Linked DNA regions of Prochlorococcus marinus str. MIT 1013. Each later gene encodes a partner of the first gene's protein in a complex. Links are inferred from orthologs where the notes say so. Each region holds a gene or a part of one and is shown in the gene's direction. Other genes may lie near its edges. The genes, in order: rodA and mrdA.

Region 1 (11,864 bases):
CATCAATAATCCCTTCAGTTATATATCTTGCCATTTTTGTTATGTGTTTTCTGATTTCACCTTCTTTGATATTCCACTTGTTAGACATTTCCTTTACTTTTTTATTTACTTTAATGTACTCAATCATTTTATTTGCAAGGTATACAGGTAATTCTTGTTGATTTGTAGAAGATAAAGTTTCCCATCCTTCTTTATCGATGAGTCCAATTTCCTGGAGATTTTTAGTATTCGTGAAATTATATAATTCTGTTATTCCTATAGAGAGATAAAGAGATCCTAATTCATCAAGAAAACTTTTTGAATTTGTACCATTTTTGAATTCATTAATTTTCTCATCGAGTAAAGATATTTGTTCAGATTCACCTTCCTTTATTGAATTTAATAATCTATAAAAAGAACTGAATTCAATTTGATCAGACACTGTTCTTATTGCTTAATATGATTAATATTAATTCATGAATAATGTTTCTATGTGAATTCTTCTGTTTAATTGTAATGAAAAAAAACCTTCACAACATCGGAAAAAAATATTCAATCAAGAAGTGAAAATAAGATGTAAATATTTGTTATCTTGATTATCTACAAGCTTTTCGATAGTGGTTCTTTTAAAGGCTAACTGTAAGAATAGAGATATGATCAATCTTTTAGATCTAGTACCAAAATCAATTTATTAATTTCTGAACCTTCTTGAAACTTGCTACTCGCTACACATTGAGCATTGTGCTGGAGGGTTTCCTCAGAAAAATTAAACTAAAAATAATTAAGGCGGCACCCAGATTCGAACTGGGGATAAAGGATTTGCAATCCTCTGCCTTACCACTTGGCCATGCCGCCAAAAATGAAATTTTCATTTCCAATTCAAATCGTATCAGTCAAACCGAACAAAACCTTTTGTTTCTTTGTAATGGTCATGGAGAAGACACGATTGCTTGCAGGGTTATAGAAGCTCTGCATGAAATTAATCCAGATATTTCCCAAGAAGTTCTCCCGATGGTTGGAGATGGGAAGACGTTTTCCAAGCTTGTAAAAGATGGCTGGCTTGCCAAGATTGGTCCCTCCACATTTTTGCCAAGCGGAGGATTTAGTAATCAGAGTTTTAGTGGTTTGGTTTTAGATTTAAAAGCTGGATTATTAAAAAGTCTCTGGAGGCAATGGACTTTGATATATAGATCAGCTAAAAAAGGAACAATTATCGTTGCAGTTGGAGATTTATTACCTCTTCTTTTTGCATGGGCTAGTGGGGCGAATTATTGTTTTATTGGCACTCCTAAAAGTGATTACACATGGGCGAGTGGGCCAAGATCCGCATTGAGTGATTGTTACCATCGATTGAAAGGAACTGAGTGGGATCCATGGGAATATTGGTTGATGCGATCTAGTCGTTGCAGGATGGTTGCAGTAAGAGACAAAATCACTGCTAGAGGTTTGAGAAATCATGGAGTAAAGGCGCTATCGCCGGGAAATCCAATGATGGATGGAATTTCTAATAGAGAATGTCCTAATGACTTTAAAAAACATAGACGTTTGATTTTGTTATGTGGAAGTCGTTTGCCTGAAGCGTACCAGAATTTTAAAAAACTTTTAATTGCAATTCAGCTTATTCAAATTTCTTCTTCCATTGCAGTATTTGTGCCTTTAAGTTCTTCTTTAATGAGAAAAAAAATAGAATTGATATTAATTGACTCAGGTTTTAAACCTACTTATCAATCAACAGGTGAAAATGGGATTTCGGAAACATGGAAAAAAGACTCATTACTTATATTGATTGGCTTTAATAATTTTTCTTGTTGGGCTAAGTGGGGAGAAGTAGGAGTGGCTAATGCAGGTACAGCTACAGAACAATTAGTAGGTTTAGGTATTCCATGCGTGTCCTTGCCAGGAAAAGGTCATCAATTTAATTTCAATTTTGCTAAGCGTCAAAGTCGTTTATTAGGAGGTGCGGTAGTTATTGCTAAGGGTTCTCAAACTCTTGCAAAACTAGTGGAGTTTTTACTGAATTCTGATTTTGATAGAGAGGTTATTGGGATCAGAGGGGCTAAAAGAATGGGTCCCGAGGGTGGAAGTCATGCTATAGCCCTTAGTATTTTGACTCACTTGTCTGAGGGTTTATAGTGCGGTGTAATCTAGTGGAAGATTTTTTATAAAGACTTTCTATTCAAGCTTCTGCATATGCCACTTATTGAAGATCATCATTATCTTAAAATTTGTGCTCAGCTAGCATCTTCTTTAAGTATAAGTATCGCAGCCGCTCGACGAAAAGTAGAGGTTGCTGCAGCTAAAGAAGGGAAAAAAGATTTGCAATCAAGAAAAGAAATTGCTCAAAAGATTCTTGAGCAAAGTTTAAATGAGGATAAACAGCAAGGTCTATCGACAACTGAATCATTTGATAAATTATTAAAGGCTCTAAAAGAAGAGGAGAATTTTATGCTTGAGGATTAATAGATCTTTAGATTAAAAAAATTAATGATCAAAAATATTTGTAAATCTTCTTCTATCAAGCTCGGACAAAATTGGTACGCATTGGAAACATTTTTTGGCTAATTCCCATCTTTCTTCACGTTTCAACATCTCTTCCAGTTTGTGTTTTGCTCCTAGTAAATATCTAACATCATTAGCCGCATAGATAAGTTGTTTTTGAGTTAAATCACCAACTTTTCCCCAGTCACTACTTTGAGCTTGTTTGTCTAACTCCACTCCAACAGTTTCCATAACTACTTCTTTCAATCCATGCCTTGGACTGTAAGTTCTACCTATTTTGCTTGCTATTTTTGTACAAAAAATTGGATTAACTTCAATATTTAGATTACTTGCTAAGGCAGCTACATCAAATCTTGCAAAATGAAAGACTTTTTCAATTGTTTTTCTCTCAAGAATAGATTTTAAGTGAGGTGCTGAATGTTGATTTCGTTCTATACGAATACAAATAACATTATCAAATGCATCACATATTTGTATTAAACATAGCCTGTCTCTGCCATGAATTAATCCCATGGCTTCAGTATCAACCGCTAAAGCTATAGATGAACTTAAAGCAATTTCAGTTTCATTATCTATGTCTTTATCAAAGATCTTGAAAGTCGAAGGTTCATCAAGTTTTTTTGGCATAACAAATTTAATGAGAATTTAATTCATCAGTAATTTCTGTATGATGCAATTGTAATACCTGAATGATGAAAAATATTTAGTAAATTCAACGATTTTATCTTTTCAAATATTTTTTAATTTATTTAGCTCACTTTTGTAGCTATGTCATACAGAACAATTAAAATAAAAGAGGTCGTATTTTTGAGATGCAATCTGCATTCTCCTCAACTTTATTTCTCACTATCCTATTGGCGATAGGTTTGGGGTTTTTTCTGCGAGCAGCGAGTAAGGACCGCACAACAGTTGTAGATGTTCAGTCTCCTTTGCCTCCTCTGGAGGTTTTGAAAGGTATTAGTTTTTGGTTAGAAGAACGTGGTTGGAAAAGAAATGGAGGTAATGTTGAAGAGAAATTGTTGATCTTTAATGGCAATGTTGCTTCTAGTACTTTTTTGGTTATCTTTTTATCTTGCCTCGGAGGAGTGGGCTCAGCCTGTTTGGGTCTGGTTCTGATTCAGCTTTATCCTTCTTTGAGTTGGTGGCCTTTACTACTGGCTGCAATTGGTGCACCTCTGGCCGGAATCATTTATCGTATTAAATCTAAACGAGAGGAATCATTAGAAGTTAAGCTATTAAGTTCAGATTTATCTGACATCAGTATTTTACGAATCAAAGCTCATCGTGATGAGCTAATAGCAATTCAGTTGGAATTATCTGAAAGTCTTGAGCTTAGTAGTGAAAACTCTCTACTTTCTTCTCCTATTTAATTAGTATTTGCAGTGATAAATAAAGTATTAAATAGTTTAAAATTAATAGTATTTTTAATTACTTTTTATTCTGTTTCTCAACTTTATTACACTAGGAATTTTAGTTTCACTGAAGACTTTGAACTAATCATAGGCGAAGTTTCAAGTCTTCCTGCAAACTGGGTTGGGAGTAGAAATGTAGATAAAAATATCCCTATTTTAATATTAGCTGGCCATGCAGATTCTCAGGGATTTGCTGGGGCTGGCACACCTGGTGAAGCTGTTGATAAGTTTGGTTTGAATCCAATGCATCCTGGAATTAGTGATGAACTTTTTTGGAATTTAAAACTACAAGAATCAATTGTTAAACTGGGCAAAAAGAAAGGTTTAAATATTAGATCTTATGACCCAGGGATAAGAAATATAGATGATGCTAATGATCCAAGAACGAATTGGTCAGTAGGTAGGAGATTCGCCAAACGTGGTGGCTATGTGATTGAGATTCATTTTGATGCATATGGCCAGTATGGAGTGGGTTCAGGCTTGATACCTCCTTTTTCTGAGACGCCAAACAAAATAGACGAGTCAATCGCAAGAACATTTGGACGGTTTCCTGTTTTATTTAGAGGAGGTTTAGGTGCTCCAAGGAGGCAAATAAGGATTCTTGAAATTGGGAAATTAGAGGGTTTGTTAGAAAAAAATCTCAGAAATTTCAAAACCAGGAAAAAAACAATAGAGCTCATTTCAAATGAAATAGTTCAGGCTTTTTTAAATGGAATTATCTAGAAGTGCAGTATTTAATCCAATGCTTGATAAGGTAAACACCTCTCTTCCAGAGATTTATCTGTAAACCAATCTTGAGGCTTAGTAAATAAATCTGTTAAAAGCGCCTCTCGTGAATCTTCTTCTGGTTTGTATCCATACTCCCATCGTGCCAAGGGCGGTAATGACATCAATATTGACTCCGTTCTTCCATTCGTTTGTAATCCAAAAATGGTGCCTCTATCCCATACCAAATTGAACTCAGCATATCTACCGCGCCTATAAAGTTGAAAGTCTCTTTCTTTTGTTGAAAAGGTTTGATCTTTGCGCTTTTTTATTATTGGCTCATAGGAGGGCAGAAATGCCTGCCCGCATGCTTTGGCAAGTGAAAAAAGATTTTCCCAATTCAAAGAATAGTTCCCTAGCTCTTTTGAGATGTTAGAGGCCTTCCCATTGGCATTTTGTCCTTTATAGAGCAAGCCGGATCCATCTTGATAGTCATAAAAAATACCTCCAACTCCTCTTGTCTCATTTCGATGTTTTAGAAAGAAATATTCGTCACACCAAGGTTTGAAAACCTTATGAAGATCTTTATTGATTGTGTCACATGCAGCTTTATGGCATGAGTGAAAGTGACGCGTGTCAGATAGATATGGATAGAAAGGGGTTAAATCAGCCCCTCCCCCAAACCACCAAACAGGACCTGCTTCGAAATATCTGTAGTTAAGATGAACAGTTGGTATGTAGGGACTTTTGGGGTGAAGAACCATTGAGGTTCCAGTCGCAAACCAAGAGTGACCTTTTGCTTCTGGTCTTTGGCTAATGATAGAGGGTGGAAGTTCATTGCCATGTACTTCAGAAAAATTCACCCCTCCCTGTTCAAAGATTTTTCCATTTTTCAATACTCTTGAGCGTCCACCACCACCCTCTGGTCTCTCCCAAGATTCTTCTAGGAATTTGCCTTCTCCATCGATAGTCTCCAAGCCACTACAAATTTCATCTTGAAGACCTAAAACAAGCTTTTTGGCTCGATCTCTTGAGTTTTTGGCCGGTAAATTGGCTTGATATTGTAAGGAGGACAAAATTAACTGTATTTTGCTTTCTCTAAAAAAATACTTTCAAATGATGCAAATTTCACACCAATATTGGAAAAGTTTGTATTGCAAATATTTTTTACTTATTACTAAAGGCAATATCATTGGATAGTGATGTGGAAAATCTGTCGATTTTTTTACTATCATCGAATGTAATAGAAATTAAGAATGAAAACCAACGAGAAGGTTTTAAAAGCGTTTAATTCAGTCAAAGATGTCGGAAGTAAACGATCTATTGTTGAACTTGGATGGCTGGAAATAGTTTCAGTAAAGCCCCCTAAAATTGTTGTAAGACTGTCTCTCCCTAATTTTGCGTTAGCTCAAAGAAGTCAAATAGCAAATGATATTAGGGAAAGCATTAAGTCATTGGAAGATATAGAAGATGTACAAATTGAGATAGGTGATTCATCTTCATCTGAGGAGTCTCCTATTGGTCAAGCAGGTCATGGTGGTCAATCTCAGGGATTAACTCCAATACCAAAAGTGAAAAATGTTATTGCTATAAGTAGCGGTAAAGGTGGTGTCGGTAAAAGTACTGTTGCCGTGAATTTAGCTTGTGCCCTTAGTCAAAAGGGTTTCAAGGTTGGTTTGCTTGATGCTGATATCTATGGACCAAATACGCCCTATATGCTCGGTGTTAGCGAAATAACTCCTGAAGTGAGTGGTACGGGTGCAGAACAAAAGATTATTCCAATTGAAACATGTGGGATCGGGATGGTTTCAATGGGATTATTAATTGATCAAAATCAGCCAGTAATTTGGCGTGGCCCAATGCTTAATGGAATCATTCGACAATTTTTATATCAAGCTTCTTGGGGTGAGCGTGATTTTTTAATAGTAGATCTTCCACCAGGAACCGGAGATGCTCAACTTTCTTTGGCTCAAGCAGTTCCTATGGCAGGTGTGATAATAGTCACAACTCCACAAAATGTATCGCTTCAAGACTCAAGAAGGGGTTTGGCCATGTTTAAACAACTGAATATTCCTGTACTCGGAGTGATCGAAAATATGACTTATTTTATTCCTCCAGATCAACCACAAAAGTCATATGAGATTTTTGGCTCAGGAGGAGGTAATCAATTAGCTAAAGAGAATAATGTCCCTTTACTTTCTCAGATACCAATAGAGTCAGATACTTTTTCTGGTACAGGTAACGATCTACCGGTGGTTTATACATCTCGAGATTCCATAACAGCAAAAGTATTTTTAGAACTTGCTGGAACTTTATGTAATGCATTATCTGTTAAACAGTGATTTAAACTAATGATGGGTTTTGGTCGCAATAAAATACCTACTTTTAAAATAATTAGAAATAAAAAATTTTGGAAAGATGTAGATTTAATAATTTGGATCGTACCCCTTATTTTAGTACATTTATCTTGTTTCTTAATTGCAAGTACTCAAAGAAATCTTGGAATTACAGATTGGTATCAACATGCAATTATTGCCTATATAGGTTCTTTAATTGTTTATTTCTTAGCTCAATTTCCCTTGCAAAATTTACGAAAATATATTTTTCCAATATATATTATAGCTATTTTAACACTTTTATATGTAAATTTTAGTGGAACTTCTGCTCTAGGAGCACAAAGATGGTTCAGCTTTGCAGGTTTTTATATTCAACCATCTGAGTTTGCAAAAATAACTTTGATACTAGTTTTGGCGTCTATTTTAGATCGAAAAAGATTTTCTAAATTATCACACTTAATAAAACCCTTATTAGTGTCTTGTTTGCCTTGGCTTTTGGTCTTTATACAACCTGATCTTGGAACATCTCTTGTTTTTGGAGCAATACTTCTGGGGATGTTGTATTGGTCAGGGATGCCATATGAGTGGGCATTTATTATTTTGGCTACTTTAGTTACAGGATTACTAGCATATTTGTATCCAATTGGACTTTTCATTTGGATTCCAATAATTGGTTTTTTATCTTATAAATCTTTGCCAAATAGGAAAATATTAACATTATTAGTTATCATTTTTCATTCGTTAATAGCAAAACTAACGCCTTGGTTTTGGGAAACAGTTTTAAGAGATTATCAAAGAGATCGATTAATTATTTTTCTTGATCCCAGCCAAGATCCTTTAGGTGGTGGATATCACATGCTTCAAAGTAAAATAGGTATCGGTTCGGGAGGATTGATTGGCACAGGTTTAATGCAAGGTCAATTAACTAAATTAAAATTCATACCAGAACAACATACTGATTTTATTTTTAGTGCTCTTGGCGAAGAAACAGGTTTTTTGGGTAGTTTATTGGTCATATTTTTATTTTTTATTCTAATTTTTCGATTAATAAAAATAGCCCTTGAGGCGCGTACTGATTTTGAAGCGTTAGTAGTTATTGGAATAGCTTCAATGTTTATTTTTCAAATTATGGTCAATATATTTATGACTATTGGCCTAGGTCCAGTTACAGGAATCCCATTACCCTTTATGAGCTATGGAAGAACGGCATTATTAGTGAATTTTATAAGTTTGGGTTTTTGTTTGTCTGTCTCTAGACGTGGACAATCAATTAGAAAAAATCTTTGATTAAGGGTATTAATTTCGTTGTATTAGAGTTTGAGCCTTAGTGCTATTAATTCGCAAATAACATCTTGAGGTTGAGTTTGACTATCAATGTAAAGGAAGGAATCCTCACTTTCTTCTCAAGCACGGATTTAATTAAAATGTACTTTAATGTATTAACGTTTGATTAGCTCTTCTGATTCTCTCGAGTAAACAAATCTCCTGATTTTTAATTTGTTCAAACACAATTTCTTTGGCTTCTTCAATAGATTGATTGAGAAATTCTCAATTCAATTTCAGTAAATAATATCAGCTAAAGCACCTCACGAGCTAAACACTTCTTTTTATGCTTTTTCATCCATTAAAACCAAATCAAATAGATGGATTTAAAGGTTTCTGCAAGGTTGGGAGGGTTCTGTGAGTTCGTCTCTCGTAACCATTCAAGCTTTACAAAAAAGGATGGCTAAGGGGGTCCCCCATTCAACTTGTAGTGAATCTGCAGGAAGAAGAATGTGGTGGGCCGCTCTTGATATTCTTCAATCAGAAATATTGCTACCAATGAACCTTACTCGAGGTTTGTGGTTGTCTTCCCCTTTGCCTGCACTGTACGAACCGAAATTACTTAATAAATTTCGAGGATGGGTGTGGGCTCCAAAGGATTTGTTAAATCTTACCAATCCTTCTGTTGGGATATTGCCTCCTAGTCAATCAGTTTCGCCGGATTTTCATGATGATTCCTCAGGTTATGAGCGTTTGACTCTTCTAGAGGAAGATGGAAACGATCCATTGCTGATAGTTATTACTCCTGAAATTCAAATTGCTTTAGCTTTGGAAGGGGAATCTGAGGATAGAAAACTATTAATGCGGAGTGATCCTGAGACATTGAGTGATCTTTTGACGTTATTAGATAACAGATTAAACACAGAAAATGTTGAACAAGCAAATAATCTTAGAAACGCTCTTGGAGAAATGGGACAGCTTAAAACAAATGATGATTTGTCTAAGGTATTTTGGCCTTTATTATCACAAAGACTCGCAGATATCGCACCCAGTTTAAATATTCAGACTTTACCAGACAACATAATTAATGATCACAAATCAAGTGCAAAAAATAGTGAAATCTCCTTACTTGAAGCTTTAACGCACGAAATCAGAACTCCATTAGCAACCATAAGAACATTAATAAGATCTCTTCTTAGGAAGCAAGATTTGCCTAAAGTTGTTGAAAACCGTTTGAAGCAAATAGATATTGAATGTACAGAACAAATTGATCGTTTTGGTTTGATTTTTAATGCAGTGGAGTTAGAAAGAAGCAAGCCTGAACAAACTAATTTAGCTTTAACTGATTTAGGCAAAATGCTCACAATGCTTTCTCCCGTCTGGAGTAATCAGTTAGAGAGAAAAGGCTTGAAACTGATTCTTGATATAACTCCTGATTTGCCTAAAGTTTTGAGTGATTCTGAAGGACTTGAATTAATGTTGACCGGTCTTATTGATCGCAATAGTCGTGGATTACAAACGGGTGGAGAATTAACTTTGAAATTAAGGCCAGCAGGGCAGAGACTAAAGCTTCAAATTTTAACCCAGCTCACCTCAATACCTAACTATGGAGTATCAGAAAATGTTTCTAATGAAGAAATTGGGCCAGTACTCAGTTGGAATCCATCTACCGGTAATTTGCAGCTTAGTCAGGCCGCAACGCAAAGGCTTTTAAAAAGTCTTGGTGGCCGTCTTACTAATAGGCGAGATAGTGGAATGACGATATTTTTTCCTATTTCTGAATTAAAAGAACTTGATCTCCTGGATTAATGTTGACGCGTGTGAAGTTGACGAGAAATGAGTCAAAAGGCACAAAATAAAGTGCTAATTTAAAAATATAAAGAATAAGTTGGTTTAATTTAAAGCATGACTGAAGTATTACCTGGAGCACTTCCAAAACACATTGGTAGCACTGGTGGACTATTAAACTCGGCTGAAACCGAAGAGAAATATGCAATTACTTGGACAAGTAAAACGTCAGAGGTCTTTGAACTTCCAACGGGAGGAGCTGCAGAAATGCATGAGGGTGATAATCTTATGTACTTTGCTAGAAAAGAGCAGTGTTTTGCATTAAATACTCAATTGAGAGGATTTAAGCCAAGAATAGAAACAAGTAAAATTTATAGAATTTACCCTGGAGGAGATAGAGAATTACTTTTCCCTAAAGATGGTGTTTTCTCGGAGAAGCCAAATGAAGGGCGTCAAAAAGAAGGATATAATAATAGGCGTATTGGAGAAAATCCAAATCCAGCAAGCTTGAAATTTAGCGGAAAAAAAACTTACGATGCATGAGTGATTCAATTTTTACTTTTGCCCCCTTTAAATATATATATTGGGCTGCCATTATGCAGTCATGCTTAGTTTAGATAAGGAACAATTTCTTTTATCAGCTTCCAGAGGGGCAAACTATATTCCCTTGGCAAAAAGTTGGCCAGCAGATTTAGAAACCCCACTCACTACATGGCTTAAAGTTGGCAACGATAGTTCTCCAGGAGTATTGCTTGAATCAGTAGAAGGCGGAGAAACTCTTGGTAGGTGGAGTGTGGTGGCATCTGATCCTCTCTGGAAGGCGATAGTAAGAGGTAATGAATTGACTAGATGCTGGAGAAATGGAAAACAAGAAAAGTTCTATGGAAGTCCAATTCAAATACTCAGAAAAATGCTTGCTCCTTATTCATCTGTCTCTTTGCCAGGCTTGCCACAACTAGGACAACTGTTTGGTATGTGGGGGTATGAACTAATTCAATGGATTGAGCCCACAGTGCCTACCTATCAATTATCAGATAAAGACTTGCCAGATGGTATTTGGATGTTTATGGATAAAGTTTTAATTTTTGATCAAGTAAAACGTCTAATAACTGCTGTTGCATATGGAGATTTAAGTGATGGAGTGTCTCCTGAAAATGCTTATATAACTGCCTGTGGACAAATTAATGAACTTCAAGATTTGATGGCTGCTCCTTTAAAGCCTATAAAGTCTTTAAGGTGGAATGAAAAAGGCAATAGATCAATTGATATGACTTCTAATACATCAAGAAATGAATTTGAAGATAGTGTAAAATCCGCGAAAGAATTCATTAAGAAAGGTGATATTTTTCAGTTAGTTATTAGTCAAAAATTGGAGTCGACTGTTATACAAAAACCTTTTGAATTATATCGAAGCCTGCGGATGGTAAACCCCTCTCCATTCATGGCATTTTTTGACTTTGGAGATTGGCAACTTATTGGTTCTAGTCCAGAAGTAATGGTTAAGGCCCAGCAAACAGATAAGGGAATTCAAGCAAGTTTGAGACCAATCGCAGGTACACGTCCCAGGGGTCAAAATGATTTGGAAGATGCAATCCTACAGAAAGAACTTTTAAAAGACCCTAAAGAAAGAGCAGAGCATGTCATGTTAGTGGATTTAGGACGAAATGATTTAGGTCGAGTTTGCACTCCAGGTAGTGTTTCTGTAAAAGAATTAATGGTCATAGAAAAATATTCGCACGTAATGCACATAGTCAGTGAGGTAGAGGGAACTCTAGAAAAAAGAAAGGATATATGGGATTTATTAATTGCTTCTTTCCCTGCTGGAACTGTTAGTGGGGCTCCAAAGATAAGAGCTATGCAACTCATCAATAAATTAGAAAAA
Region 2 (11,971 bases), 250 kb from region 1 along the record:
TAACACCTATAATGAGTAGGCATTGGGGTGGATTAACATTAACTATTCTTCTTACTACTTTTAGTTCATTATTATCTCTGCCATTGGGCATAGTTCTAGCATTGTGTCGTAATGGTTCATTGCCATTAATTAAAAAGCTAAGTTCAGTCTATATAGATGTCATGAGAGCAATTCCTCTTATTTCAGTCCTGTTCTTTGGTCAACTACTAATCCCTTTATTTCTTCCAGTAGGAATAGAAATTGATCGTGTTTGGAGAGCTATTTTTGCTTTCACCCTATTTGTCTCTGCCTACATAGCGGAAGACATTCGTGGTGGCTTGCAATCAATCCCTAAAACTCAAATAGATGCAGCCAATAGTCTTGGCCTTAATCAATACCAAATAATTCAACTTATACTAATTCCTCAAGCCTTACGCATTGCATTACCAGCACTTACTAATCAATCTATCGGACTTTTTCAGAATACATCTTTAATGGCCATCTTAGGATTAGTGGAATTACTAGGCGTTGGAAGAAGTATTCTCGCTAATCCGGAATTTATTGGTCAATATATTGAAGTTTATGTTTGGCTCGCATGTGTGTATTGGTTGGTTTGTACAATTATGGCTATTCTAGCAAGACATCTTGAACAAAGAATAACAATTAATTCGGGAAATTTTTGATAGTTTATGGAACCGATTGTTATTGCTAAAAATCTAACCAAGTCTTATACAAAAGGGTTGCTAGCTCTTGATAATGTTTCTCTTACAGTAAATCAAGGTAAAGTCCTTGTAGTTATGGGACCTTCAGGATCAGGCAAAAGTACTTTGATTCGTACTTTCAATGGTCTTGAAACTTTTGATAAAGGAGAAGTCAATGTTTTAGGAATTAAAATAGATCCTAATCATAATGAACGAAAAATCCAAAAAATAAGAAAAAGAGTAGGAATGGTTTTTCAACAATTCAATTTATTTCCTCACCTTTCCATCCTTGAAAATATCACTCTCGCTCCAGTACATGTACAAAAACGTCGTCAAATTGAAGCTGAAGAATATGGTATGTATCTTTTGAGCCAAATGGGAATAGATTCACATGCAACAAAATATCCATGTCAACTTAGTGGTGGAGAACAACAACGAGTAGCAATTGCTAGAGCACTAGCCTTAAAGCCTGAATTACTTTTATTTGATGAACCGACTAGCGCTCTAGATCCAGAGCGAATCAACGAAGTCCTTGATGCAATGAGAAGACTTGCCAAGCAAGGAATGACAATGATTGTAGTAACTCATGAAATTGGTTTTGCTAAAGAAGTAAGTGATCAGGTTTTGTTTATGGACTCAGGGAGAGTTATAGAAACAACTACGCCAGATGTTTTCTTCTCTCATGCAAGTCATGAGAGAAGTAGAAAATTTTTAAACCAGCTTGATAAGTCCTAGCTATAGCCAATCATTATTCATCTTTGGCAGACATTATAAAAAATAATTCGCATACAACAAGAAGTAACTATCTTTTCACAGTTCGCTAAACGATTGGATCAAAAAAATCCTTGGTTCTTATTATTGATAAAATGTTTTATTGTCTCAGAAAGGTGAATGGGTTTTCATAGAAATATTATTTAAAGATCAACTCTTCATTCCCAATTGGGAGGAGGTTAATAATGAAAGTTGAAGTTTCTTGTTTCGTTTATCTATAAAGGGAACCTTTTTAATTCCATTAAGAAAGACCCCCTGCAAAAAAGTGGCATTGAGGGTCTTCCTGAATCACAGAACTAATGTGTGAGGAGTTGTTCTGTTATTTTCTTTTTAATTCGACCAATAGAAGAAAATCAATAGAAAAAGTACCTATTTTTTGTATTCCAAAGATAGGACAATAACTAATAGATCATTTGATAGATAATCAAAGTATTAAAAATAAAGGAAAAGACCTCACGAAAATATTCTTTTTTTATGATTCTCACGCCTTTTCCGCTGCTTGGTCGAACTTTGCATTAAAAACCAGCAAATTAAATATGGCGAGAGTGCGAAAAAGGCGTGATCATTTCAATAAGATATAGTTCAGATTCAATGTCATTTGAAGTTACTTACAACGGGGATATTCAATACATTAAGGTCTTCTATTCAACTGAAAAGACGAGAGCGGGCAAATATTATGGCGAGTTCTATAAAAAAATGGATGCACTTGCGAGTGACATAAAACGCTTGAAACAGGAACTTGATGAAGATAGTGCAAAGGCAGCGAAGATTGCTAAAGATGCTGCTAACAAGGCACTTTCTGAGAGATTTGGTTCGCTCCGATATGTTATTGATGATCGTCACTGGGACGAAGACATGGTCATCAGCAAAATTCTTGATGACAGAAAAGGAGAAATGTTGGCACTAGCTCAGAAAACTTTTAATAATGAAGTTCTTCTTGAAGAGGATGGGGCAGAGGAATATCAGATTCACTTGGATGAAGGACTGATAGAAGTTGATGGCGAGGGTATCGAGACATCTGTGTTGGAATTTTTTGATTCTGATGAATACCACGAAGAGAATGAAGCAAAACTAGAAAAATTGGAAAAACTTGATTGGTTTATTATCTGGTCAAAAACAGAGGCAGGAGAGTTTAAAACTGAGGGTGGACAGCACAATGGAAATTTTTTATCAAAGGAACTAAACATGGAAAATTGTTTGCTCACCTATAGAAATTTACCTCTTGTTGTTCCCTCAAACGGTACGGATGTCTTTAGTAATGAACTTGAAATCCATTTTGGAGATGAAACTAGAGCATCTCTTGAGATGAGGGACGGTAAAATAACATCCTCATTAAATTGATACTCAACTAATCCTGACTACTTGCATTAAGAAATACATCCTGTTTCATTGGTGTTTTGCGGGCCTATTTTCGTTTATGGACGTATATAAGGAGTTGTTCTGTATTCCTTTAATTGCCACTAGAAGATTGAAGCATTGCTATTAATATCTGGTGATTCGCATATTTAAGAAAACTCTCATCTAGGAATACATTTTCGCGACTTTATATTGCTGAGGTGATATTAATGAAGAGATCCCCGAGAGTTATGAAGTCAAAGTTCATTGGTTTTAGGAAAAAAATAAATAAATTTAAATATAAGAGATATTGAAGACAGGAAACTTGTGCAAGTTGACTTAGAAATAAAATTAGCAAAGAAATTAAAAATTTTGATTTAATGCAAGGTAAGATGGTATTCATTGCTAACAACTTTGATTTTCTTCAATCTTTATTTATTGGAAATCTAGAGAAGCCAATTGATTTTAAATTAAAAAGAATCTTTAAGATTTAGATAATTAATATGTTGTTAAATATGATTCAATAGATCAAAAATGACAAATTTTTTAGTCATTTTTTTGCTCTTAGATTTAATGACTAAAAGCACAAACCTGATCTATTACGCCCAAGATAAGTTTGTCTCCATTTGGATGTTTCCACTTTAAATCTTTATTTTGGAATTCATTAAATTTATTGGCACCTACTACAACATCTCTGAAGGTGCCTTCCGAACATTTGATATCCATAGTATAAAGAATATCTTTTGTAATTTTACTAGTGCTTTTGGGGATAAATTTACTCAACACTCTTATGGAGCCATCTGAATTTTTCTGAATATTGTTCTTGTCCCATAATTGTTCTCCATATTTACTTTTTGGTACTCCTACCCATTCGGGTGATATAGCATCCATTGGTTTAAGTGGAATAAAAATAATTAATAGCGTTAAAAAATTAAGACAAATATTTTTAATTGAATTGATCTTCATTTTAGAGAAGTAGTTGCTTTGACCAATGCTACTTAACTCAAGCAACATTCTTACTATTTAATGCTCGATTAATTCCCATACATTGGTGATTAGTTCTGTTCAAGTTTCGATAAGACTCTCTAAATCTATCCTTCTGCTGTTTTTCATAAGAGGGGGATTCTTTCAAAAGTAAAATACGAAAGTTGACTCGTTGAGTCATAACATCAGGAAAATTTGAGACTTAGAATCTCATTGAAGAATAAAACAATATTTCTTGTTGATGAAATCAACAATCTTTAGGGGTTAGGGAGTGACTGTTGAACGGCTTAAATAAAACTCTCTTCATTAATGAAAGCCATAAAGTGAATTGATCTAAGATAATACTCAAGTTTTTGATGGATTAGAACTATTGAGTGATAAGAAAGTTAGAACATATTAATTATGTTTTTAAATTTGCTTAGCGTTTAGAAGTGTTAGCAAAAAAGCAAAGTGATTTCAATTGTACAAATCACTTTGCTTGATTAAATGAGTTAAATGGATAAAGGATCCTTTTACCTTTTCAGTATTTATTACTTACCGCCATTGCAGAAGCGGACAGCACTTGAGGAACTTTTACCAAGGGCTCGAACTTCTTCAACACAATCATTGAAAACTGTTGCTTCTTTTTTCACTGTACAAAGACTAAACGCAATAGCTGCAAGAGCAACTGCAGAAACCACGTTGGAAGTTAATTGAATAATTCCATAGGCAAACATCGCTTTACCTTTGTTGCCGCATTTCTTTTTTTCTTTGTTAATTTCCTCAGTCATTTAATTTAATTTAATTTTCAATATGTTAATTGATTTTTAAAAAATTTTTCTTGAAAATTGTCTAGAAAACCGTTCTTATTACTTTATTCCTGTTTTGGACAACAACAGGAATAAAAAACCTCCCCTGTTACGCATAAGTCAGTTTTATCGAGACCATTATCAAGTATTTCCTTGTTTCCAGCGCTGAGAATCTCACTACTCACAAATTAGAATTATTCCTGGGTGGCAATACTTTAAGTGGAAGCAGAGTAGTTTCTTGATTGTTATGCGTACAAATTCGCTCAATTAATTATTTAAAAGCACCCTTCTTACAAGAAGTTGGGTGCTCTTTTTAACAGAACTATTGTGTGAGGAGTTGTCCTGTTAGTTTATTTTTACTCCTATGTGGACTTTTTGTCACTATTAAAAAACAAAATGACTTAGATGAAGAAGTTCATTTGATTTTAAGTCCAATAGACAGATTAGTTTTCTGCGTTTTCAAACTGTTTTGCTAATCTAAACCCTTTTCGGATAATTAAATAAACTCCATATAAACCAGCAATTAAAGGAAGCACAATTAAAGGGTTTGGACTGTAGTTGGAATAATCTTTTACACCATCAATATATTCGATGCCTGAACATTTGAAGAATAGAAAACTTGTGAAAATAATCCCCCACCCAATTATTGAGAATATTCCTCCTTTTCTATCACCTTCATAAAACCTATCTAAACCCCATCCCCAACCGATAGCAAGGATAATTCCCCTTGCGATAGCATTTTTTTCTTGCTTGCGGAGCATTGTAATTTTTTTAATTTGTTCGCAATGAACATAACTGAATTATTGATGTATTGCCAAACCTATTAAAAAAAGATACTTATTCCTGTAAGAATTAGGATGTATTCTTTAATATTTTAATAAATTAATTTATGGCAAGAAGTGAGGGAGTATTCGAAACGAGATTACAAATATGGAGAACCAGATAAGACTTTATGAGAAAACAATTATCTATTTTCATTTTTTTTAATAGAAGAAGATTAAAATTCTTTTAATTCCAGAATCAAATTGCTCTGTTTGATATTAATCAATTTTGCTTTAGAAATGATTTCAATATTTGATACAAGTCCAATATTTTTTAGAAGTCAGATCAACTTGGACATTGTTTAGTGGGGTAATTCAATGAAGGGGTGGTCTAGTTCAAAAAAAAAAGATAACTTGGTTCAATAGCTGAATACTTTTGACAGTTGCACAACAGACTGATGTAAGGTTGAATCGACGCCTTCAGAAAGATAGTATAACTATCTCAGGAAAGGTTATTTATATTAATCCTTTTTTATATTGGCGACGTTTTGATAGCAATACTGATAGATGGTTGAGAGAGCCTGGGCAGTTAAGTGAAGAGCAGATAAACCTCAATAGAGCACGGTTTTATCCTGAAGTTGATTGGACTTTTCTAAAAGATGAAGAGCGATTGATAAAAGATGCTGCAGTGGAAATGTTTTTGAAAACGCTTGAATTAATAGGCACTTTTAACCCTACTCTTACTGCAGGACAACTGTTAGAAGTCGAGAGAAAAATGGCAGTAACTAAGAAAAAATCTTTTGAACGTTGGGTCGAAAAATCTTTTAGAAAAAAAATTAATCAAGCTTCAAGAGAACGTAACAGATTTGCTAGAGAGCGTTTGGTACGAGGTTGGCGAGAATGGTTAACACTTGAAACGACTCATCAAGCTTTTCTCCCATTCGCAACAATAATTGTGATGTCAATTTTTGGTGGTTGGTCTATAGGGATTTCAAATAATAGTTGTACTCCTTACTTTTCCTCGTCAGAAACAAGTATTCTTAAGTAGCTTTTGTTAAGCCATTATGGCTAAAGATCACTTAAGGGATTTGCATTTATTTGCAATGGAGTCTGCCTTGCCTTTTGGTATGGGTATTGTAAATAATGCTAAGGCTGGTGGATTGCAAAAAATAATGGATATATTGAAATCAAAAGATCCATTCTCAGAATTCCAGGTTGACGGTGAAACCTCTGCAAAGAAAGTCAGGGATAAGATTGATCAAATCATTCCTGGCTTAGGTCATCCAGTTGTTTCAGTTGAGGTTACTGTTGAAAACAGTTATCCTGATTATGAAAGTAATGATAACAATTCTTTAGTCTCAACTTTACATAGAATTGATAGCCAACTAGATGAATTGAGACAGTATTTAAGTAATGACTCAGAAAGTATAGAAAATGAATAGATATTGTTGAATTGTAGACATGCTTAAAAGGGAAAAATTACACTTAAGTTCCAAAAAGCATGTAGGTGCTTTCAATCAACCCTTAGTTTTCTTTTTGTTTATTTGTTTGATTTTTTCAGTAACAGGTGCTCGTCTTTTTTGGATACAAATAATTAATGGTTCCTACTATAAAAAACTTTCAGAGGAAAATAGAATTAAGCTTATTAGCAATCCACCAATAAGAGGACGATTATTAGATCGTAATGGTGTAGTTCTAGCAGATAATAAATTATTTTATTCTTTATCCATTCAACCTCGACTTTTAACCAAGAGTGAATGGATTGATCTGAGAAAAAACTTATCTGACTTATTAAATATTTCTACTACTCAATTAGAGATTGCATTTAATAAAAGTCATTCAGATACTCCTTATAAAAAAGTGTTAATCACTAATTTATCGGAAGAGCAAGTAGTTAAGTTTAAAGAACAAGAGATAAACTTGTATGGTGCACAAATAGATATTGATTTAGTCAGACATTATCCTTTTAAGTCGTTAGCTGCGCATGCTTTGGGTTATACACAGTTGATCACTCAACAAGAGTTTTCTCAGCTTTCAGATAAAGGGTATAAATTATCTGATCGAATTGGAAGAAAAGGTATAGAAGCTGCTTTTGAATCCGAATTGAGAGGTAAGTGGGGAGGTGAAATGCTTGAGATTGATTCAATAGGTACGGTTCAACGAAGTCTAGGGTTAAAGTTGCCAAAAGCTGGCAAGGATATCAAATTAACTCTTGATCTAAAGCTACAACGTACTGCAGAAAAAGTTTTATCTGACAAAGTTGGTGGAGCAATAGTAGCGCTGGATCCACGTACAGGTGCAATTAGAGCAATTGCTAGTCAACCGACTTTTGATCTAAATTTTTTTTCTGAGCCTTTTACAAGAAATCAATATGACAACTTATTATTGTCATCAAAGCGACCTCTTCTGAGTAGAGCATTGAATGCATACGATCCAGGTAGTACATGGAAGCCTGTAACAGCTATTGCGGGTATGGAAAGCGGTAAATTTCCTGCGAGTCGGAAATTAAATACAGTTCCTTGTATTACATATGGGAGTCATTGCTTTCCAGAATATAATAAAAGAGGATTTGGTTGGATTAAATACGAAGATGCATTTAGAGTATCTAGTAATACTTTTTTTTATCAAGTTGGGGTTGGGGTTGGATCACAGGCTTTATATGATGCAGCAATCAAACTAGGCTTCGATAATTATACAGGTATAGAAACTTTTATTGAAGAAAATAAAGGGTTAGTAGGGAATAAGAAATGGGCTGATGCAGGCCGTGGGTGGAGTAAGTCTGGAGAAACTCCTTGGATAGTAGAGGATATGGCTAGTGCATCTATTGGTCAATCCGTAGTTCTGGTTACTCCATTGCAATTAGCACGAGCATATGCAGTTTTTGCAAATGGTGGTTATTTGATTACTCCTCATTTATTTAATGGAAACAGAGATTGGAGATCAGAACAATACTTACAAAAAGTAGACCTTCAAGAAACTACACTCAATACAATTCGACGTGGACTGAGAAAAGTAGTAACGAGTGGTACTGCTATAGGAATGAATGTAGACAGCTCTATTTTTCCTCCAGTTGCTGGTAAAACTGGAACAGCTGAAGATAGTAGTGGAGGTGCTGACCATGCATGGTTTGTTGGCTTTGCACCTTATGACTCAGGAGAAATAGTCATTGTTGCATTTGCTCAGAACACTCCTGGTGGTGGTTCAGTACATGCTCTACCTATGGCAAAAAAAATATTGCAGACTTGGTATGAGCAAACATCTGATAATGAGTTAACTAGCAGTAAAGATTAGATATTGAATCAATTAGAATGATTTAGTTTTAGTAGTTGACTTATAATTGCGTTGATTGATTTATCCTCAGCTATTTTTGATTTATTCGTAGCTAATTGACGACCTAAGACTAAAGATCCAAGATGAGTTAATTGAATGCGCATCGAAAGTAATAACTCCATACATCCTCCTCCTGAAAAACTTGCAATTGCAATTGGACGTTCGTTAAATAAACTACGAAAATCTGTTCCTTGCACAGACAGCCAAGCTATTGCATTTGTAAGAATTGGAGGAATTGAGCCGTTATATTCAGGCGCGCAAATGACCCAGTGTGAGTGACTCTCCATTTGAGTATTGATCGACTTAAGATTTTCTGGTGCTTTATCTTTTGAATTATGACGTGGATTAAATATAGGTAAATCATTTTTTGACTCTGTCAAATCAAGTAATTCGCATGAGTAATTTAGTTCCTTGCCTGCGACTAGAAATCTTTTGGCTAGTTTGAGATTTTCACCATTACTAGCAGCTATAACAAGAAGCTTTTTATTAGACATTGTGAATCAAAAAGGAAGTGTGAATGGATGATGTCGTTTTTGTAATGGATCTAGTAGCTCGCTCCGGTTTTTCGATGATGAACTGCTGTTACTCCATCTTTTTTAATGACTTTTCCATGTTTAATCTCAGCATATATCAGCCAATGATCCCCACACTCCATTCGTTGACTAACTGTACCCTCCAGCCACGCTAAAGCTTCGTTTAATAATGGCTGATTGCTTGGACTTAATTTAATCTCTAGATCGGTAAATCTATTATCTCCAGGTTTGAATGATTGGAGAAATTGTTTAAGGAGGCTTTGGTGATTGTTTTGCTCTAAAATGTTTAGAGCAAAGTTATCTCCTGTATGAAGTAAGTTTTCTACAGCTCTTTCTTTAGCGACTGCAATCGTAATACCAGGAGGAGAAAAGCTTGCTTGACTAACCCAACTTGCAACCATAGCTCCGCTAATCAGATTATTTTCATCTCCTTTTTGAGCAGTCAATATACATAGTGATCCGACGACTCTTCCTAGTGCATTAATTGTTGGATCACTTTTACTTGTATTTAAACCTACATTAGCCTTTCTTTGTTGACGTAATTTTGCATTAATTAATTGCTTACCAAATTGGATACCTGTTTCTTCAAGTTTTTTAATCATTAAAGGATCAGGACTAAATTTGATTTTGATGGGTTCGAATCCAAATTTAAAGCCTCCATCTTTTAATTTTTTTTCAAGTAAATCAAGAGCTTCCCCACTCCATCCATAACTTCCAAATACTCCAGCCGGCTTTCCTCTATCTCCCTCAGCCAAAAGCGAGCCAAGTGCTGAAACAATCGGTGTGGGTGCATGTCCTCCTAATGTTGGTGATCCAATTAAATATCCATCTGCTTTACGAATTTCAATGACTAAGCTATCTGATGCGGTGAATTCACAATTAATAATCTTAACTTTGACCCCTGTTTTACTAATTCCTCTAGCAATGGCATCAGCAATAGCAGCAGTATTTCCATATGCACTTGCAAATAATAGAGCAACTCTTAAGTTGCTGTATTTTTGGCTTTCTCCCCAGCTTTGGTAGTTGTTTAATAAACTCCTCCAACTACCGCTGATTGCAGGTCCATGTCCAGGTACTATCGTATCAATCTCAAAGTCTTCAAATTTTTCGATAATACTATTGACTTGTGTAGACATTGGTGCCATTAGACAATCGAAGTAATGTCTTCTCTCTTCTTCCGTGCTACTACTGTTTAATTCAGCCCATTTTTCTTCATAAACATGCGCACCAAATAATTTATCACTCATCAATAAACCAGTTTGCTTTTCAAAAACAATTAGTCCACCAGGCCAACGAGCTGTTGGCGCGGGAATGAAAATAACCTCAAAATTACTTTCGAGTGAAAGAGTTTCTAATTGTTTAATGATTTGTATATTTGGAAGAACTTCAACTGTCTCCAATGCTTCTTTAGGATTTGTATTTTGCGAGGGTTTTCGTAAATTCCAAATCTCTTTGAATAATTTTGCACCTGGATTAGAACAAATAATAGTTAAATTTTTATATTTCATATTCATTCTTTTCACAAAAGCTACTTTATTGGGATTGATATGACCCATGACTAACTTAATTGCAGACGAATCATTGCTAATTAATGTCTCAAACTCGTCTAAAAATTCTTTTTCAAATGTTAAACCAGGAGGGTGAATTAAAATATAATCTTGTGATTTAGAATGTTCATCTTGAGAAGACTTAAATAAAAAAGAATTAGTGCAACTACCTTTTTCAAGAGAATATTCAACTTCAAATCTTGTTCTTTTTGGGTTTAGGCTTCTTAAGCAAATGAAGTTCTCCTCAACGGGAATCTGAATGGTTTTTTTTTATGAAAGTATTTAAATTTGGCGAAGAAATATTTTCTACTGTCATTATTAATAATTACTACCAACTCTTCTGTGATGAACTGCTGTTTTACTTTGAGTATTAGATAAATTACCTTTTTCAACTGATGAATAAATAATCCAATGATCTGTTGTCTCCATTCTTTGAATAACTTTACATGAAAGGAACGCTAACGCATCAGATAGAACTGGTCCTCCAGCTGCGAGATCATTCATTAATTCAATTCCTTCAAATCGATTAGCACCTGGTGGAAAACGTTTTAAAAAGTGTCTGAAGAGGTGCAAATAGTTATTTTCTTGAAGGATATTGAGAACAAAACGATCATTGACTTGTAATAGTGATTCAATGGCTCTATCTTTAGCCACAGCTACGGTTATTCCAGGGGGTTCAAAACTTGCTTGACTAACCCAACTTGCAACCATCGCACCGTCTCGACTGTCCGAGCCTTCACTATCTTTCGCTGTAACAATGTAGAGTCCACCGCTTAAGCAACCAAGTGCTTTATTTAAGTCTCCATCAAGGCTTTTAGTAGCAGCTAAATTTTTCTTTCTAGTAAGAATTTGACCTAAATCTGTACCAGCTTCTTCAAATTGTTGATAAACACTTTTGTTTGGTTCGTCACGAACTCGAAGTGGTTTAAAAGCTTCTTTTTGTCCAAGCTTTCTTAATTGGTTGGTAATAAAGTCAATAGGCTCTTCATTTCCACCATAGGAGTCATAAGTCGCTACCCACTGCTTTTGTTTTAAGGATGCAAGTAAGGTTCCAATATTGCTTTGTAATTCTGAATCAGATTTGATGGGCCAAGTTGGTACAACAACTGCACTGGCGTCACTAATTAAAGCACTTAACTCTTGAGTGTCTGAAGCAATAAGATCGACTAATTGGACTGGAGCATTTGCCTTGCCTATGCCATGAGCAATTGCTTGACTAAGCCGATCACAAAAGCCATATTG

The links.
Region 2: the proteins of rodA (region 1) and mrdA are in contact, whole or in part, in a crystal structure (PDB 6PL5), measured with the Thermus thermophilus proteins. The link is inferred for Prochlorococcus marinus str. MIT 1013 from one-to-one orthologs. Residues at the interface, in WP_223903423.1 of Thermus thermophilus: Phe161, Val165, Phe168, Val169, Leu172, Pro198, Tyr199, Glu202, Tyr211, Arg212, Asp213, Gln220, Val221, Gln223, Ser224, Ile226, Ala227, Ile228, Gly229, Ser230, Gly266, Phe267, Val270, Leu274, Tyr277, Gly278, Leu281, Phe285, Leu289, Arg297; in WP_223903432.1 of Thermus thermophilus: Arg4, Ile5, His6, Leu8, Ala9, Phe12, Ala15, Leu16, Leu19, Gly20, Arg22, Ala23, Trp24, Leu26, Gln27, Val28, Tyr31, Tyr34, Leu36, Leu43, Thr45, Asp47, Lys156, Gln157, Gly158, Ser160, Val184, Leu201, Glu202.

What each region holds. Positions count from the first base shown.
Region 1 is NZ_CP114778.1:1,246,876-1,258,739, reverse strand. Bases 6,228-9,082 are described here. They hold rodA (rod shape-determining protein RodA), read left to right. Parts: upstream 6,228-6,946; coding sequence 6,947-8,218; downstream 8,219-9,082. Other genes in these bases: O5633_RS07465 (sensor histidine kinase), read left to right, coding at 8,654-9,082; O5633_RS07475 (Mrp/NBP35 family ATP-binding protein), read left to right, coding at 6,228-6,937. In the rest of the region: O5633_RS07515 (hypothetical protein), read right to left, coding at 1-421; O5633_RS07505 (lipid-A-disaccharide synthase-related protein), read left to right, coding at 892-2,112; O5633_RS07500 (hypothetical protein), read left to right, coding at 2,170-2,439; O5633_RS07495 (ribonuclease D), read right to left, coding at 2,461-3,105; O5633_RS07490 (cofactor assembly of complex C subunit B), read left to right, coding at 3,291-3,848; O5633_RS07485 (N-acetylmuramoyl-L-alanine amidase), read left to right, coding at 3,861-4,613; hemF (oxygen-dependent coproporphyrinogen oxidase), read right to left, coding at 4,625-5,671; more of O5633_RS07475, read left to right, coding at 5,852-6,227; more of O5633_RS07465, read left to right, coding at 9,083-10,003; psaD (photosystem I reaction center subunit II), read left to right, coding at 10,100-10,525; O5633_RS07455 (anthranilate synthase component I family protein), read left to right, coding at 10,587-11,864. UniProt on the Escherichia coli protein: Peptidoglycan polymerase that is essential for cell wall elongation. Also required for the maintenance of the rod cell shape. Functions probably in conjunction with the penicillin-binding protein 2 (mrdA).
Region 2 is NZ_CP114778.1:1,497,351-1,509,321, forward strand. Bases 6,234-9,195 are described here. They hold mrdA (penicillin-binding protein 2), read left to right. Parts: upstream 6,234-6,780; coding sequence 6,781-8,610; downstream 8,611-9,195. Other genes in these bases: O5633_RS08630 (hypothetical protein), read left to right, coding at 6,234-6,367; O5633_RS08635 (hypothetical protein), read left to right, coding at 6,384-6,761; O5633_RS08645 (NADPH-dependent FMN reductase), read right to left, coding at 8,619-9,143; O5633_RS08650 (diflavin flavoprotein), read right to left, coding at 9,194-9,195. Outside these bases: O5633_RS08600 (amino acid ABC transporter permease), read left to right, coding at 1-662; O5633_RS08605 (amino acid ABC transporter ATP-binding protein), read left to right, coding at 669-1,415; O5633_RS08610 (hypothetical protein), read left to right, coding at 2,043-2,792; O5633_RS08615 (hypothetical protein), read right to left, coding at 3,357-3,752; O5633_RS08620 (hypothetical protein), read right to left, coding at 4,301-4,540; O5633_RS08625 (hypothetical protein), read right to left, coding at 5,002-5,319; more of O5633_RS08630, read left to right, coding at 5,756-6,233; more of O5633_RS08650, read right to left, coding at 9,196-10,990; O5633_RS08655 (diflavin flavoprotein), read right to left, coding at 11,048-11,971. UniProt on the Escherichia coli protein: Catalyzes cross-linking of the peptidoglycan cell wall. Responsible for the determination of the rod shape of the cell. Is probably required for lateral peptidoglycan synthesis and maintenance of the correct diameter during lateral and centripetal growth.